DNA from 3 places in the Serratia sp. NFX21 genome. Region 1 is predicted to be linked to each of the others. Evidence: predicted binding sites of a transcription regulator. Region 1 holds the regulator's gene; each other region holds the start of a gene.
The links. Region 1 encodes PhoB, which activates phosphate uptake and scavenging genes when phosphate is short. Its sites were predicted from a motif close to CTGTCATAAAACTGNCNNAT; they were not measured.
Positions count from the first base shown of each region.

Region 2: glpT (glycerol-3-phosphate transporter) is a predicted target of PhoB. The motif match lies at 3,251-3,270, and genes of this name have one in related genera.
Region 3: ugpB (sn-glycerol-3-phosphate ABC transporter substrate-binding protein UgpB) is a predicted target of PhoB. The motif match lies at 1,950-1,969, and genes of this name have one in related genera.

Region 1 covers NZ_CP183196.1:1,527,090-1,532,553, reverse strand. Annotated here, with positions in the region: gene ACNT1W_RS07205 (cobalamin-independent methionine synthase II family protein) at 1-830, opposite strand, end outside; gene ACNT1W_RS07200 (PstS family phosphate ABC transporter substrate-binding protein) at 1,039-1,977, opposite strand; gene phoR (phosphate regulon sensor histidine kinase PhoR) at 1,994-3,310, opposite strand; gene phoB (phosphate response regulator transcription factor PhoB) at 3,335-4,024, opposite strand; gene sbcD (exonuclease subunit SbcD) at 4,226-5,458, shown strand; gene sbcC (exonuclease subunit SbcC) at 5,455-5,464, shown strand, end outside.
Region 2 covers NZ_CP183196.1:681,868-687,331, forward strand. Annotated here, with positions in the region: gene yigL (sugar/pyridoxal phosphate phosphatase YigL) at 1-550, shown strand, start outside; gene glpQ (glycerophosphodiester phosphodiesterase) at 586-1,665, opposite strand; gene glpT (glycerol-3-phosphate transporter) at 1,741-3,096, opposite strand; gene glpA (anaerobic glycerol-3-phosphate dehydrogenase subunit A) at 3,462-5,105, shown strand; gene glpB (glycerol-3-phosphate dehydrogenase subunit GlpB) at 5,095-5,464, shown strand, end outside.
Region 3 covers NZ_CP183196.1:720,004-725,467, reverse strand. Annotated here, with positions in the region: gene ugpA (sn-glycerol-3-phosphate ABC transporter permease UgpA) at 1-409, opposite strand, end outside; gene ugpB (sn-glycerol-3-phosphate ABC transporter substrate-binding protein UgpB) at 524-1,843, opposite strand; gene ACNT1W_RS03360 (PLP-dependent aminotransferase family protein) at 2,035-3,222, opposite strand; gene livF (high-affinity branched-chain amino acid ABC transporter ATP-binding protein LivF) at 3,265-3,966, opposite strand; gene livG (high-affinity branched-chain amino acid ABC transporter ATP-binding protein LivG) at 3,970-4,737, opposite strand; gene ACNT1W_RS03345 (high-affinity branched-chain amino acid ABC transporter permease LivM) at 4,734-5,464, opposite strand, start outside.

The DNA.
Region 1 (5,464 bases):
TCATACTCCAGGAAGAAAGCGTCGATATTCACCTGACCGAACAGGATCTCCGCCACCGGCTCATAGCCGCCTTCGGAGATCCAGGTGGAACGGAAGTTGCCGCGGCAAACGTGCAACCCAATGGTCAGATCGTCCGGCCTGTCGGCGATCGCGGCATTCAACACATCGGCATAAATACGCGCCAGGCGATCCGGATCCTCTCCGCGCTCGCGGATCTGCCGGCGTTGTTCGTCTGAACACAGATAGGCCCAGACGGTGTCATCCAGCTGCAGATAGCGGCAACCGGCATCATAAAATGCCTTGATCGCATCGCGATAGGTTTGGGCCAGATCGTCGAAATAGGCGTTCAGATCCGGGTAGACCTGACTGTCGATGGCCTTGCGCCCACCGCGAAAGTGCAGCACGCTCGGGCTTGGAATGGTCATTTTCGGCACCGTATCACCGGCAATCGCCTTCAGGAAGCGGAAATCTGCCAGCATCGGATGCTGCGGGTTAAACCCCAACTTGCCGACCACCTTGATGCTGCGCGCCCGGGTTTGCACGCCGTTGAACTGGATCCCCTGCTCCGCGTCATAGCCTTCCACGCCGTCCAGCCCTTCCAGAAAATCAAAGTGCCACCACGCCCGGCGGAATTCGCCGTCAGTCACCACCGCCAGGCCGAGCTCTTGCTGTTTGGCCACCGCCAGACGGATCTGCTGATCCTCAACCGCCCGCAGCTCAGTTGCGTCAATATCGCCTTGCTGAAACTGTTGGCGAGCGGTTTTCAGCGCTGCAGGGCGCAACAGACTGCCGACAACGTCAGCGTGAAAAGCGTGGTTGCAATCGCACATATTATGACTCCCGGTAGCAGGTAAAAGATCGGGCCTTTACCTCAGTAATTGACAGTTTGAATTATTACGCCAGGTTATTATGGACATCCAGACGTCTAAAAAAGATAGGGGGCATGCTGTCATACCCACTGCCGGGCAGCAATAGAAGAATTTTCATCGGTAGTGAGAGAAATTCATGTTGAGGGCGAATCAACGCCCCGAGGGAAATTTATTGCAGACCCAACGCCCGGCGGGTTTTCTGCAAAGTAGCAGAAGGCAGCGGCAGATAGCCGTCATGGTTCACCAGGTTTTGTCCGGTGTCGGACAGGACGCGATCGAGAAATGCGGCGGTCAGCGGCTCCAACGGCTGGTTGGGCGCTTTGTTAATGTAAATATACAGATAGCGCGACAGCGGGTAGCTACCGTTGCGCACGTTGGCATCGTTGGGGGTGACATAGTTTTCGCCGGACTCGGCCAGGGGCAACAGCCGCACGCCGCTGGCGCGAAAACCAATGCTGGCGTAACCGATACTGTTCAGCGAACCGGCCACCGCCTGCACCACCGAGGCAGAACCGGGCAGTTCATTGACCCGTGGCATAAAGTCACCGCCACACAGCGCACGCAGTTTGAAATAGCCGTAGGTGCCGGATGCCGAGTTACGCCCAAAGCGTTGCAGCGCACGCTGCTGCCAATCGCCGTTCAACCCCAGTTCACCCCAGCGCGTCACCGGCTGATTTTCGCCACAGCGCAGGGTAGCGGAGAAAATTCGGTCAAGCTGCTGCAGATTAAGACCGCGCAGCGGGTTGTCCTGATGTACCAGCACCACCAGCGCATCGACGGCGACCGGCACTGCCAGCGGCGCATAGCCATAGCGGTGTTCGAATGCCGACACTTCCGCCGCCTTCATCGGTCGGCTCATCGGCCCCAGTTGCGCGGCCCCCGCAGCCAAAGCGGTCGGCGCAGTTGAGGAGCCCGCGGCCTGGATCTGCAAATTAACGTTAGGGTAATGCTGGCTGAAGTCCTGCGCCCACAGCGCCATCAGATTCGCCAGCGTATCGGAACCGACGCTCGACAGGTTGCCGGACAGCATGCCGTCCGGCTGCGCTAACGCGCCACGGCTCACCAGCAGCGCCAGGCAAAGCAACAGCCCTCGGGTCATTCGGATCATACCAGCCTCTCGCGCGTTAATTTTTCACCGCATTCTCTGACAAAGCTGCGGGTACAATCAACCGGTTAGGCAAGGTAAAGATGAATCGGGTGCCAATCCCCTGCTCACTGAGGATCTCCAGCCGCGCGTCATGGTGGCTGAGCGCATGCTTGACGATCGCCAGCCCCAGCCCACTGCCGCCGGTCTGGCGTGAACGGGCCTTGTCGACGCGATAGAAACGTTCGGTCAGGCGCGGAATATGCTCGGCGGCGATACCCGGCCCATTATCACTGACCTGGAACTGCGCACCGTTGGGCGTCTGTTGCCAGCTCACTTCAATATTGGTGCCCTTTGGCGTGTGATTGACGGCGTTGTACACCAGGTTTGATACCGCACTGCGCAGTTGGTCGTCGTTGCCGAACACCTTGAGCTGTTCGTTCACCCGGAAGCTAATCTCATGGTTGCCGCCGCTCAACGACTGCGCTTCGCGTTGCAACACTCGCAACATCAGTGGGATATCGACCCGTTCGTTCATCTCGACGTTAGGCGCCGCCTCAATCCGCGACAGCGTCAGCAGCTGTTTGACCAGCCCATCCATACGCCGGGTCTGCTCTTGCATGGTGCCCAGCGCTTTGCCGCGCAGCGAACCATCCAGCTCTTCGTCGCTCATCATCTCCAGGTAGCCCTGCAACACCGTGAGCGGGGTACGCAGCTCGTGGCTGACGTTGGCGAAGAAGTTGCGTCGCGCGCCTTCCAGCTGGCGCATTTGGGTGACGTCACGCGCCACCATCAGTAATTGCCCTTCGGAATAAGGCATCACGCGGAATTCGACGTAGTGCTCATTGTTCAACTGCAGCGTCAACGGCCGGGTGAACTCCTGCTGTTGCAGATAGTGGCTGAACTCCGGGTAACGCAGCAGGTTAAGGATGTGCTGACCATTGTCTTCCGGCCAGCGGAAACCCAGCAGATGCTGCGCCAAACCGTTACACCAAAAGATATTGCCTTCGACGGTAGTCATCACCACCGCATCGGGCAGCGATTCCGCGCCGCTGCGGAAGCGTTTGATCAACAGCGCCAGTTCACGCCGCCGACGGCGATTACGCTGCTGCATCTGATAAAGGCCGTAAAACAGCGGTTCCCAGCTCCAGCGCCCAGGGGGCGGCGTCATGCTGCGATCAACCCACAGCCAGTGGGAAAGTTTGAGTTGGTTGTAGAAATTCCATACCAGCGCCGCCAGCACGGAGGCCAGCAGCAACCAGGGCAGATAACCGAAAATCAGCCCCAGCAGCAAGGCAGGCAAGCAGAAAAGGGCCAGCTCCAGGGCCAGCCTCTTCCAGGATAGACGTTCTAGCACGGCATATTCTCCAGCGCGTCGCGATCAGTAGCGCGTTGAGAATCGGTAGCCGGTGCCCCGAACGGTTTGAACCATTTTGTCATGACCACTGGTCTCTAACGCCTTACGGAGCCGACGGATATGCACGTCAACGGTGCGGTCTTCCACATAAACGTTAGTGCCCCAGACGTGATTAAGCAACTGTTCGCGGCTATAAACACGCTCTGGATGAGTCATAAAGAAGTGCAGCAATTTGAACTCTGTCGGCCCCATATCCAGCGCCTGCTCGTTGGCCATCACCCGGTGTGAAGAAGGATCCAGGCTCAGCCCTTGCATTTCAATCACTTCTTCCACCGCCATCGGTGAAATACGGCGCATTACCGCCTTGATGCGCGCCACCAGCTCCTTCGGCGAGAAGGGTTTGGTGATGTAATCATCCGCCCCGACCTCCAGCCCACGGACACGGTCTTCTTCTTCACCGCGTGCGGTCAGCATCATCACCGGAATATCGCGGGTCATCGCTTCACGCTTCATATGTTTAATAAACTGAATGCCGGAACCTCCGGGTAACATCCAGTCGAGCAACACTAAATCAGGGAACGGCTCAGACAGGCGCGTCACTGCGCTGTCATAATCCTCAGCTTCCAACGGTTGGTAACCATTCTGTTCCAACACAAAGCACACCATCTCACGGATCGGCGCTTCGTCTTCCACCACCAGTATGCGTCTTGCCATCGTCAATCCTGCCAATGTGTTAGCGATCACAGTTGATTGCGGGCGCCATTATGCGTCAGTTTTGTGACAGATTTATGAAATAAATAGCCATGAAATAAACCGGGTGTCATAGGCAGTAAGCATAGCGATTATTTCTAATAATACAGAAACATCATATTCCCTTTATAATCCCTGCCATTACTCTATCGCCCCGGGAGTGTCATGCGCCTGATCCACACCTCTGACTGGCATCTTGGCCAGTATTTTTTCACCAAGAGCCGCGCCGCCGAACATCAGGCTTTTCTGCGCTGGCTGATCGAACAGATCGAACAACAGCAGGTGGATGCGCTGATCGTCGCCGGGGACCTGTTCGATACCGGCTCGCCGCCAAGTTATGCCCGTGAGCTGTATAACCGATTCGTGGTGGATCTGCAGCGCACCGGCTGCCAGTTGGTGGTGCTGGGCGGTAACCACGACTCCGTGGCAACCTTGAATGAATCGCGTGAATTGCTTTCCTGCCTGAATACCACCGTGATTGCCAACGCACAGAGCGAAACCGAACAGCAAATTCTGGTGCTGAATCAGCGCGATGGTCAGCCGGGTGCGGTACTTTGTGCCATCCCTTTCCTGCGCCCACGCGATCTGCTCACCAGCCGAGCCGGCGACTCCGGAGTGCAAAAACAGCAGGCGCTGCAAGAGGCTATCGCCGACCATTATCAAAGGCTGTACCAAGCGGCCTGCGCGCGTCGCGATGCGCTGGGCTTGCCACTGCCGATTGTTGCCACCGGCCACCTGACCACCGTGGGCGTCACCACCTCCGATTCGGTGCGCGATATCTACATTGGCACGCTGGACGCCTTCCCGGCCCAGGCCTTCCCGCCGGCCGACTACATCGCGCTGGGGCATATACACCGCGCGCAGAACGTCGCCAAATCCGAACATATTCGCTACAGCGGCTCGCCGATCCCACTCAGTTTTGACGAGTTGGGCAAAGCCAAAAGCGTGTTTATGGTGGATTTCAGCGCGGGCGCTCTGCAACAGGTCACTGCGCTGGAGATCCCCAGCTTCCAACCGATGCAGCTTATCAAGGGTGATTTGGCGCAGATCGAACAACAATTGCAGCAGTTCGCCGATTATCAGGGTGAACTACCGGTGTGGCTGGACATTGAAGTGGCAACACAGGACTACCTTAGCGACATTCAGCGCCGCATCCAGTTACTGGCCGATCAACTGCCGGTAGAAGTGGTGCTGTTGCGCCGCAGCAAAGAACAGCGGCGCCAGGCCATTGAACAGCAGGACAAGGAAACGCTCAATGAACTGAGCGTCAACGAGGTGTTCGAACGGCGGCTGGCGCAGGAGCCTGAAATGGCCGAAGAACGTCGGCAACGAATGAACCAAATGTTCCAGCAGGTGGTCGAGTCCGTGCGGCACAACGACCAGGAGCCGAGCCAATGAAAATCC
Region 2 (5,464 bases), 850 kb from region 1:
CGAAGACATTGCCCGCGATCTCTACGGTATGCTGCATAACGATCCGGACATCACCACTAACGTTTATCGTAATGACGACTGGTTCATTAACCGCGAAAGTCCGGAGCAGAAAGAGTTCTTTCAGGAGTCCGTCTTCCAGTATCAACTGTTCGAGCCGGGCCTGCTGGAAACCGATGGCGTCTGCAAGGTGTACTTCACCTGTGACGATCATGAAAAGCTGTTGCCGCTGGAAGATGCCATCAATGCGCGTTGGGGCGATCGGGTTAACGTCAGCTTCTCGTTCCCAACCTGCCTGGAAGTCATGGCCGGTGGAGTGTCAAAAGGTCACGCATTGGAAGAAGTGGCCAAGATCATCGGCTATACGCTGAAAGAGTGCATTGCCTTCGGCGACGGTATGAATGACCTGGAAATGCTGTCGATGGCCGGCAAGGGCTGCATCATGCGCGACGCGCACCAGCGGCTGAAAGACAAGCTGCCGGAGCTGGAAGTGATCGGCTCCAACGTCGATGACGCGGTGCCGCACTACCTGCGCAAGATGTTCCTGGGTTGATATGAACGGGGCGCCTCGCGGCGCCCCAATCGGTATTACTTGTGCTGGCCCTGCTTTTGCAGGAATTGCACGCCCTTGTCAGGGAAGTCGGTGAACACACCGTCAACGCCCGCCTGGTTGTAAATCACGTCATACAGTTGATTCACGTTGGTCACGTAGTCCGGCAGCGCATCCGCACGGATGGTGAAAGGGTGCACCGCCAGCTTGTTGGCATGGGCTTCTTTCACCATGTCGGTCAGCACTACCTTGCCCGGCTTGGATTTCTCCGCCACCACCAGCATGTGGTAGTCCGGCCCGATGCCGTCGGCATACTGGGCAATCTGCTTCATCGCGCCCGGCTTGAACATCCAGTCATAGTCATATTCCACCCACTTGCCGTCGGCCTTCTGCTCGTAGGTTTCCTGCCATTTGTTGTAGGCGATCAGTTGGATCAGCTTCAGATCCATGCCCATCTTCGGTTCCAGCTCGGTTTTAATGCGTTTCAGCTCGTTGGCGTCGAAACATTGCAGATAAACGTTGTCACCCTTGCCGGTATAACCGTACTGCTTCAGCACCGCCAGTACTTTGCTGGAAATATCCTTGCCTTCCTGCTTGTGGAACCATGGCGCTTTGATTTCCGGATAAATACCGATGTTCTTGCCGGTTGAATGGTTCAGACCCTGCACAAACTCGATCTCTTCCTGGAAGGTATGGACGCGGAAATCGGATTTGCCCATCGGGAAACGGCCAGGGTAACCCTGCACTTTTTTACCGTTCTCAATCTCGAAGCCTTCGGTGAACTTCAACGATTTGATTTCCGGCAGGGTAAAGTCGATGGCGTAATAGCGGCCGTCTTTGCGCGCGCGGTCCGGGAAACGTTCGGCTACGTCGGTGACGCGATCGAGGTAGTGGTCATGCAACACCACCAGCTCGTTGTCCTTGGTCATCACCAGATCCTGTTCGAGGAAGTCTGCACCCTGCGCGTAGGCCATGGCCTTCGCCGGCAGCGTGTGTTCCGGCAGATAACCGCTGGCGCCACGGTGGGCGATCACCACCTTGTCGGCAGCCTGTGCGGCGCTGACCATTGAGGTGGCCAGGATAATCCCTGTCAGCAGGGCTTTGACTTGAGTCCGCATATTGTTGTTCTCCATATTGTAGGTGGCAAAAAGGCCGCGGTGCGGCCTTTAAATAATGCGAAAGTGGTATGACGCTTAACCGCGTTTGTTGGCAGCGATTTCCGCGTGGTGTTTTTTCTCGCTCAGCATGGTCAGTAACAGCAGAACTACTGCGCCGACGCTGCCGCCGATCATCACCATAAAGCCGCCGTCCCAACCGAAGTAGTCAACGGTGTAGCCGACGATGGCGCTGGCTGCGACAGAGCCGCCCAGATAACCGAACAGACCGGTGAAGCCCGCCGCGGTACCGGCCGCTTTCTTCGGCGCCAGTTCCAGTGCGTGCAGACCGATCAGCATCACCGGCCCGTAAATCAGGAAGCCGATGGTGATCATGCAGGCCATATCGATGCCAGGGTTACCGACCGGGTTGAGCCAGTAAACCACGGTGGCGATGGTGACCAGGGTCATGAAGAACACGCCGGTGGCGCCACGGTTGCCCTTGAACACCTTGTCCGACATCCAGCCGCACAGCAGGGTGCCCGGAATACCGGCATACTCGTACAGGAAATAGGCCCAGGAAGATTTATCCAGCGTGAAGTGTTTCACTTCTTTCAGGTAGGTCGGTGACCAGTCCAGGATGCCGTAACGCAGCAGGTAAACGAACACGTTGGCCACGGCGATGTACCACAGCAATTTGTTCGGCAGGATGTACTGCATGAAGATTTGCTTGGCGGTCAGCTCTTCTTCCGCTTTCTCGCTGTAGTCGTCCGGATAATCGTTTTTGTATTCTTCGATCGGCGGCAGGCCACAGGATTGCGGAGTGTCACGCATCAGGGCAAAGGCGATCAGGGCCACCAGGATGGCACCGAAGGCCGGCATATACAGCGCTGCATGCCAGTCGTTGAACCAGGCCATGCCCAGCAGGAACAGCAGTGGCGGCAGACCGCCACCCACGTTATGAGCACAGTTCCAGACCGAAACGATGCTGCCGCGCTCTTTCTGCGACCACCAGTGCACCATGGTACGGCCACATGGCGGCCAGCCCATTCCCTGGAACCAACCGCACAGGAACAGCAGCACGAACATGACCGCGATGCTCGAAGTCGCCCATGGCACGAAGCCCATGAACAGCATCACCGCGGCAGCCAGGATCAGGCCGGCGGGCAGGAACACGCGCGGGTTGGAGCGGTCAGAAACCGACCCCATGATGAATTTGGAAAAACCGTAGGCGATAGAAATACCGGACAGCGCGAAACCGAGGTCACCGCGGCTGAAGCCCTGGTCGATCAGGTAAGGCATGGCCAGGGTGAAGTTCTTGCGCACCAGGTAGTAGGCGGCATAACCGAAGAAAATCCCCATAAAAATCTGCCAGCGCAATTTACGGTACAGCGGGTCGACTTTGTCGACCGGCACACGGGAAATGTGTGCTGCCGGCTTAAAAATACTCAACATGAGCGCCTCCGATGGCTTTATCTAGTTATCACATCAATATGACCTTTTACGTTCATTTGATGATTGAGCGGATATCGAATGTGGTGTTTTTTTGTTCCATAACGAGCGTCATCCTAGTCAAAACAGCCTGGTGTCGCTGTGATGGATGGCGCAATTGTTACACTTATATGAAACACCGGCGGATTTTGAGCGATTCGTTAACGTTATGAAATAGAAAAACGCCTAAAAATCGTGATTATGATCACATTCATGGTTTTTTGTGGACATTTGGTTTTCGTTTCGAGTTCGTTATTGTTCCTTATCAAACAAAGACCCCAATGACTGTGGCTCAATAGGCTAATAATCACGGATCCTGAGAGAGCCTCATGAGCAGCCATTCACCGGATAACGAAACGGATGTGATCATTATTGGCGGCGGCGCGACCGGTGCGGGCATTGCTCGTGACTGCGCGCGCCGTGGCCTGCGTTGCATACTGCTGGAGCGTCACGATATTGCCACCGGTGCCACTGGCCGTAACCACGGCCTGCTGCACAGTGGAGCACGCTATGCGGTGACCGACGGTGAGTCGGCGCGTGAATGCATAGAAGAAAACCAAATCCTCAAGCGTATTGCGCACCACTGCATCGAACGTACCGATGGGCTGTTTATTACGCTGCCGCAGGATTCGCTGGACTATCAACAACAGTTTATTGCCTCCTGCCACAGCGCCGGTATCAACGCCGAAGCGATCGACCCACAGCTGGCGCTGCGTCTGGAGCCGGCGGCCAACCCGGCTCTGATCGGTGCGGTTCGCGTGCCGGATGGCACTGTCGATCCCTTCCGTCTCACCGCCGCCAATATGCTCGACGCCCGTGAGCACGGTGCGCAGATCCTCACCTATCATCAGGTGGTCGGTTTGCTTCGCTCGGGCGATCGCGTTACCGGGGTGCGCGTTTTCGACCATCAATCTGCACAGCGCTACGATATTCATGCCGAAGTGGTGGTCAATGCCGCGGGCATCTGGGGCCAGCAGATAGCGGAATATGCCGATCTGCGCATTCGCATGTTCCCGGCCAAGGGCGCTTTGCTGATCCTCGGCCACCGCATCAACAACATGGTGATCAACCGCTGCCGCAAACCGGCGGACGCCGACATTTTGGTGCCGGGCGACACCATCTCGGTGATTGGCACCACCTCCACCCATATTGATTATGACCAGATCGACAACATGCTGGTGACGCCGCAGGAAGTGGACATTCTGATCCGCGAAGGGGCGCTGCTGGCGCCGGAGCTGGCGCAGACGCGTATTCTGCGCGCCTATGCCGGTGTGCGCCCATTGGTAGCCAGTGACGACGACCCCAGCGGCCGCAACGTCAGCCGCGGCATCGTGCTGCTCGATCACGCCAGCCGCGACGGCCTGGAAGGCTTTATCACCATTACCGGCGGCAAGCTGATGACCTACCGGCTGATGGCGCAGTGGGCGACCGATAAAGTGTGCGAAAAGCTCGGAATCGACAGCCCCTGTACTACCGCGCAGGAAGCCTTGCCCGGTTCGCGGCAGTCGGCGGAAGAAACGGTGCGCAGCGTGGTTTCCCTGCCTGCCAGCATTCGCGGCTCGGCGGTTTATCGCCACGGCGACAGGGCCAGTCAGGTACCGGCCGGCGATCGGCTGGATAACAGCCTGGTGTGCGAATGCGAAGCGGTGACCGCTGGTGAAGTGCATTATGCGGTGAACTCCCTCACCGTTAATAACCTGGTCGATCTGCGCCGCCGCACCCGCGTCGGCATGGGCACCTGCCAGGGGGAGCTTTGCGCCTGCCGTGCCGCCGGGCTGTTGACGCGTTTTAACGTCACTACCCCGCAGCAGTCTATCGATCAGCTATCGCATTTCCTTAACGAGCGTTGGAAAGGGGTAAGACCGATCGCCTGGGGCGATGCGCTACGTGAAAGTGAGTTTACCAGTTGGGTTTATCAGGGATTGTGCGGGCTTGATGCCCGGGGGGAACAGGAGGCCGATGATGCGATTTGACGTAGTGGTGATTGGCGGTGGCCTGGCAGGCATGAGCTGTGCCATTCGATTGGCAGAGCAAGGCAAGCGCTGCGCCGTGGTCAGTTCAGGCCAGAGTGCACTCTATTTTTCGTCCGGATCGCTTGATCTGCTGGCGCAGCTGCCCGACGGCACCCTGGTGGAATCACCGTTGATGGCGCTACCGGCACTTGAGCTGCAAGCGCCACGGCATCCTTATGCGCTGATCGGCGCTGAGCGGGTGGCCGCACTGTCAGATGATGCGGCTCTGCTGTTGCAACGCTGCGGCTTGAGCCTGCAGGGCAGCAATGAGCGTAATCATCTGCGGGTGACTCCGCTGGGTACGCGCCGGCCCACCTGGC
Region 3 (5,464 bases), 810 kb from region 1:
TCAGCCCCAGGCCGGGGTTGAACAGGAAGATCCACAGTACCGCCGCCACCGCCGGAGCTACCGCATAAGGCAAGATCATCAGCGTCTGGTAAATCCGGCTGCCGCGCAGCACGTAATCCACCAGCGCAGCGAAGAACAACGACACGACCAGCCCGATACCCGCCACCAGGAAGCTGAAAATCAGCGTGGTGTAAAACGAATCGAGGTAGTAAGGATCCTGGAACAGCTGGGTAAAGTTATCCAGGCCGACAAACTGGCTGGACAGACCGAATGGGTCGAGGCTCTGCACCGAATACCACAGCGCCTCGCCGGCGGGCCACAGGAAAAAGATTGCGGTGATCAACAGTTGCGGCAGCACCAATACATAGGGCAGCCAGCTACAGCCGAAACCGGGACGGGAAGATGACATAGGGGTTAACCGTTAATGTGGGGAGAGGGCTGACTGAGCCCCTCACCCCGGCCCTCTCCCAGGGGAGAGGGGGTGAAATCGGTGTCGTTCGCCGGAAGGGAATTCCGGTTGACGCTACTTGGTCTGGGACTCGAAGCGACGCAGCAATACGTCACCGCGCTGCACGGCGGCATCCAGCGCCTGTTGTGGCGTTTTCTTGCCGGTCCACACGCCTTCCAGCTCTTCATCCACCACGGTACGGATCTGCGGCATGTTGCCCAAACGCAGGCCCTTGGTGAACGGTAATGGCGGCTTATTCAGCATCTGACGCGTTGCCACATCGGCGCCCGGGTTCTTGTCATAGAAGCCCTGTTGCTTGGTCAGATCGTAGGCCGCGGTGGTGATCGGCAGATAACCGGTCTTCTGGTGCCATTCGGCGGCAATTTCCGGCTGGGCCAGATACTGCAGGAACTCGGCAACCCCTTTGTAAGTGGCGGCATCTTTGCCGTTCATCACCCACAGGCTGGCACCGCCAATGATGGCGTTCTGCGGTGCATTTTTGGCATCGGCATCGTACGGCATCATGCCCACGCCGTAGTTGAACTTGGCGTAATGCTTGATATCCGCCAGCGAACCGGATGACGCGGTAGTAATGGCACAGTCGCCGCTGTAGAACTTCTCGGTGGATTCGTCTTTACGGCCGAAATAGGTGAAATCGCCCTTCTTGTTCATCTCTTCCAGCAGTTGGATGTGCTTGACCTGCAGCGGCTTGTTGAATTCCAGCTTGGCGCTGGCTCCCCCGAAACCGTTGTTCTCCGTGGCGAACGGCACCCCGTGCCAGGCGCTGAAGTTCTCGAGCTGGATCCAGCCCTGCCAGCCGCTGGCGTAGCCACACTTCATACCGGCTGCACGCAGTTTGGCGGTATCCGCCGCCAGTTCCTGCCAGGTTTTTGGCGGCTGGTCCGGGTTCAGGCCGGCTTTTTTGAAGGCGTCCTTGTTGTAATACAGCACTGGAGTGGAACTGTTGAACGGCTGAGACAGCAGGTGACCGCTCTTGTTGTCGGTGTAGTAACCGGCCACCGTCGGCACGAACACCGACTCGTCAAAGTTGATACCGGCGTCTTTAAACACTTCATACACCGGCTTGATCGCCTTACTGGCCATCATGGTTGCCGTGCCCACCTCGTACACCTGCAAAATTGCCGGCGCTTTGCCTGAGCGATAGGCCGCGATGCCCGCCGCCAGGCTCTGTTCGTAGTTACCTTTATAAACCGGGACAATTTTGACGTCGGTGTGCGACTGGTTAAAGCGATCCGCCAGGGAATCCACTTCTTTACCCAATTCACCTTCCATCGAATGCCAGAACGGGATCTCGGTTGCCGCCAGTGCCTGAGTGCTGACCGCCAGGGTCAACGCGACGCACAGCGTAGTTTTGCGAATAGCGTAGGTGAGCATGCCTAACTCCTGAAAAAAGCTGGTGTAATAAGCGCGTGAGCGAAAAGAATCAGTTTTTTGTTCGGTAGCTAACATGCCATGCTCGGATGACAGAAATATAACTGCCAGATGACAGCCGTGTGACGGGAGAGTGAAGTGCAGATTGCGGTTTGATGTCGGCGGCAGGGAGAACTGCCCCGCCGCCGTGGGTATTACAGTGAACGACGCAGTCGAGCGACCGCTTCCTGCATTTGCTGTTCGGTCGCGGTGGCGAACGACAGGCGGAAGGTCGAACGATCCGGGTTGTCTGAGAAGAAGTACTCTCCCGGCACAAACACCACGCCCTGCTGCAGGGTGGTTTTGAGCCATTCGGTCGCGTTAAACGGCTGACGGAAACGCGCCCACAGGAACATACCGCCCTTCGGCATATCGAAGCTGATGTGATCGCCCAACTCTTGCTCCACCAGCCCGGCCAGGATCTCACCCTTTTGCTTGTAGGCCGCGCGGATCTTTTCGATCTGCGCCGGCAGACGATCCAGCCCCAGATAGCATTCGACGATGCTCTGCGACAGCGCACTGGCATGCAGATCCGCCGCCTGCTTGATGATCGCCACTTTATGCAGCAGGAACTCAGGCAAAATCGCCCAGCCCAGGCGCAGGCCCGGTGCCAGGATCTTTGAGAAGGTCGAGGTGTAGATAATGTTATCGGTATGACCCAGCACCTGCTGGGAAATCTGGTGCAGCGTAGCGTTGCGCTCTTCGGTAAAGCGCAGTTCGCCGTACGGGTCATCCTCGATGATCAGGAAATTGTGCTCGGCCGCCAGTTTCACCAACAGTTCGCGGCGCGGTGCACTCAGGGTGATACCGCTTGGGTTGCCGAAGTTCGGCACCACATACACGCCCTTGATGCGCTGGGTTTTCAGCAGTTCAGCCAGCTCTTCGACCACCATGCCATCGCTGTCGGACGACACCGACATGATGTTGGCTTCCGCCAGCTCCAGCGTCTGTAACGCCGCCAGATAGGTCGGACGCTCCACCACAAACACATCGCCCGGATTGACGATGGCACGCATCACCAGATCCAGCGCCTGCTGGGAACCGGCCGTGACCATCACTTCTTCGGCAGTGGCAGAAACACCACGCTGGGCGCACAGTTCGCAGATGCGCTCACGCAGCACCGGACTGCCTTCGGTCAAACCATATTGGAAAGCGCTTTTCGGCTGCTCGGTGATCGCCTGATGAGTAGCGATGCTCAAGCCTTCGAAATCAAACAGGGCATCAGAGGGGATGCCGCCCGCCAGCGAAATGACGTTTTCCATCTTACTGTGCTTGAGCAATTCACGAATTGCCGAGCTTTTTACTTTTACGATGCGCTGCGCGAGTAACCCTTCTGTGTTCATTTCTTCTTCTCATTCCTGATTATTATTAGTTACTGGGACAAACTATCCACCGAGATAAGCGGATCGAACTGCTTCGTTTGCTAACAATGCGGCTCCCGTATCTTCCAACACCACGCGGCCGTTTTCCAGTACATAACCACGATCGGCCAGTTTCAGCGCCTGATTGGCGTTTTGCTCCACCAGGAAGATGGTCATTCCCTCTTCGCGCAGTTGCTCAATGATGTCAAAAATCTGCTGAATAATGATCGGCGCCAGCCCAAGGGAAGGTTCGTCGAGCAACAGCAATTTTGGCTGGCTCATCAGTGCACGGCCGATAGCCAACATCTGTTGCTCACCGCCGGACATGGTGCCGGAACGTTGGGCACGGCGCTCCAGCAGGCGCGGGAACAGGCCGAAAACCCTTTCGATACGCTGCTGATACTGCTGACGATCGGCAAAGAAACCGCCCATCGCCAGGTTTTCTTCCACCGTCATGCGCGAGAATACCCGTCGCCCTTCCGGCACAATAGCCACCGCCTCACGCATGATGCGCGAGGTCTGCCACTGGGTAATATCCTGATCGAGGAAAGTGATGCTGCCCTCGCTGGCACGGGGTTCACCGCACAGCGTGCCGAGCAGCGTAGTTTTACCGGCGCCGTTAGCACCGATCAGCGTGACTATCTCACCCTGCTTAATGTTCAGGCTGACCTGATGCAGCGCCTGGATTTTGCCGTAATGGGCGGATACCTGATTAAATGACAACATAATTTATTCGCCCAGATAAGCCCGGATCACGTCCGGGTTGTTGCGGATTTCTGCCGGAGTGCCCTGCGCCAGCGGCGTACCCTGGTTCACCACGTAGATGCGGTCGGAAATGCCCATCACCAGCTTCATGTCGTGTTCGATCAACAACACCGATACCTTATGCTGATTACGCAGCTCGACAATCAAATGATCCAGCTCGTCGGTTTCCTTCGGGTTCAAACCCGCCGCAGGCTCGTCGAGCATCAGCAGCTCCGGCCGGGTGACCATGCAACGCGCAATCTCCAGCCGCCGCTGCTGGCCGTAAGCCAGGTTGCCCGCCGAGCGGTTAGCCATCTCCAGCAGGCCAACCCGCTGCAGCCACACCGCCGCACGTTCCAGCGCGTCGGCTTCGGCGCGACGGAAGGCCGGCGTTTTCAACAGCCCGGCGAAAACGCCGCTTTTCAGATGCTGGTGCTGCGCGACCAGCAGGTTTTCGATCACCGTCATTTCACGGAACAACCGCACATGCTGGAAAGTCCGCACTACGCCCATACGAGCGATGTTTTGGCCGGATAGCCCTTCCAGATGACGTTCGCGCAGTTTAATGGTGCCGCCGGTTGGGCGGTAGAAACCGGTCAGACAGTTAAATACCGTGGTTTTTCCGGCACCGTTCGGGCCGATCAGCGAAACGATTTCGCCTTCATTGAGTTCCAGCGCCACGTTATTGACCGCCAGCAGGCCGCCGAAACGCATCGATAACCCTTCGACCTTCAGCAAAGGTTGCATACTCATGCCTGTTCCCCCTTGCCCGCGTGGATATCCGCCGCTTTCAGTTTCAGCTGTGGCCGCTTCATCGGCAGCAACCCTTGCGGTCGCCAAATCATCATCAATACCATCAGGGCGCCCAGCAGCAACATGCTGTATTCGTTCAGATCGCGCATCATTTCACGCGATACCACCAGCAGAATAGCCGCCAGGATCACGGCAAACTGCGACCCCATACCACCCAAAACCACGATCGCCAGCACGAAGGCCGACTCGACAAAGGTAAAGGATTCCGGGCTGACAAAGCCCTGACGTGCGGCAAACAGCGTACCGGCAAAACCGGCAAAGGCGGCGCTGATGGTAAAGGCGGTCAGCTTGATTTTGGTCGGGTTAAGGCCCAGTGAACGGCAGGCGATTTCATCTTCGCGCAGCGCTTCCCAGGCACGGCCCAGCGGCATGCGCAGCAGGCGGTTGATCACAAACAGCGTCAGTACCACCAGCAGCAGTGCCACCAAATACAAAAACACAATGCGATCGCTCGGATCGTATTTCAGGCCAAAGAAGTTGTGGAAGGTGTCCCAGCCGCCGTCGCGCACGCTGCGGTTGAACTCCAGCCCAAAGAAGGTCGGTTTTGGGATCTGGCTGATACCGTTCGGCCCGCCGGTGATCTCGGTATTGTTCAGCAGCAGGATACGCACAATCTCCCCGAAGCCCAGGGTCACAATCGCCAGGTAATCGCCGCGCAGACGCAGCA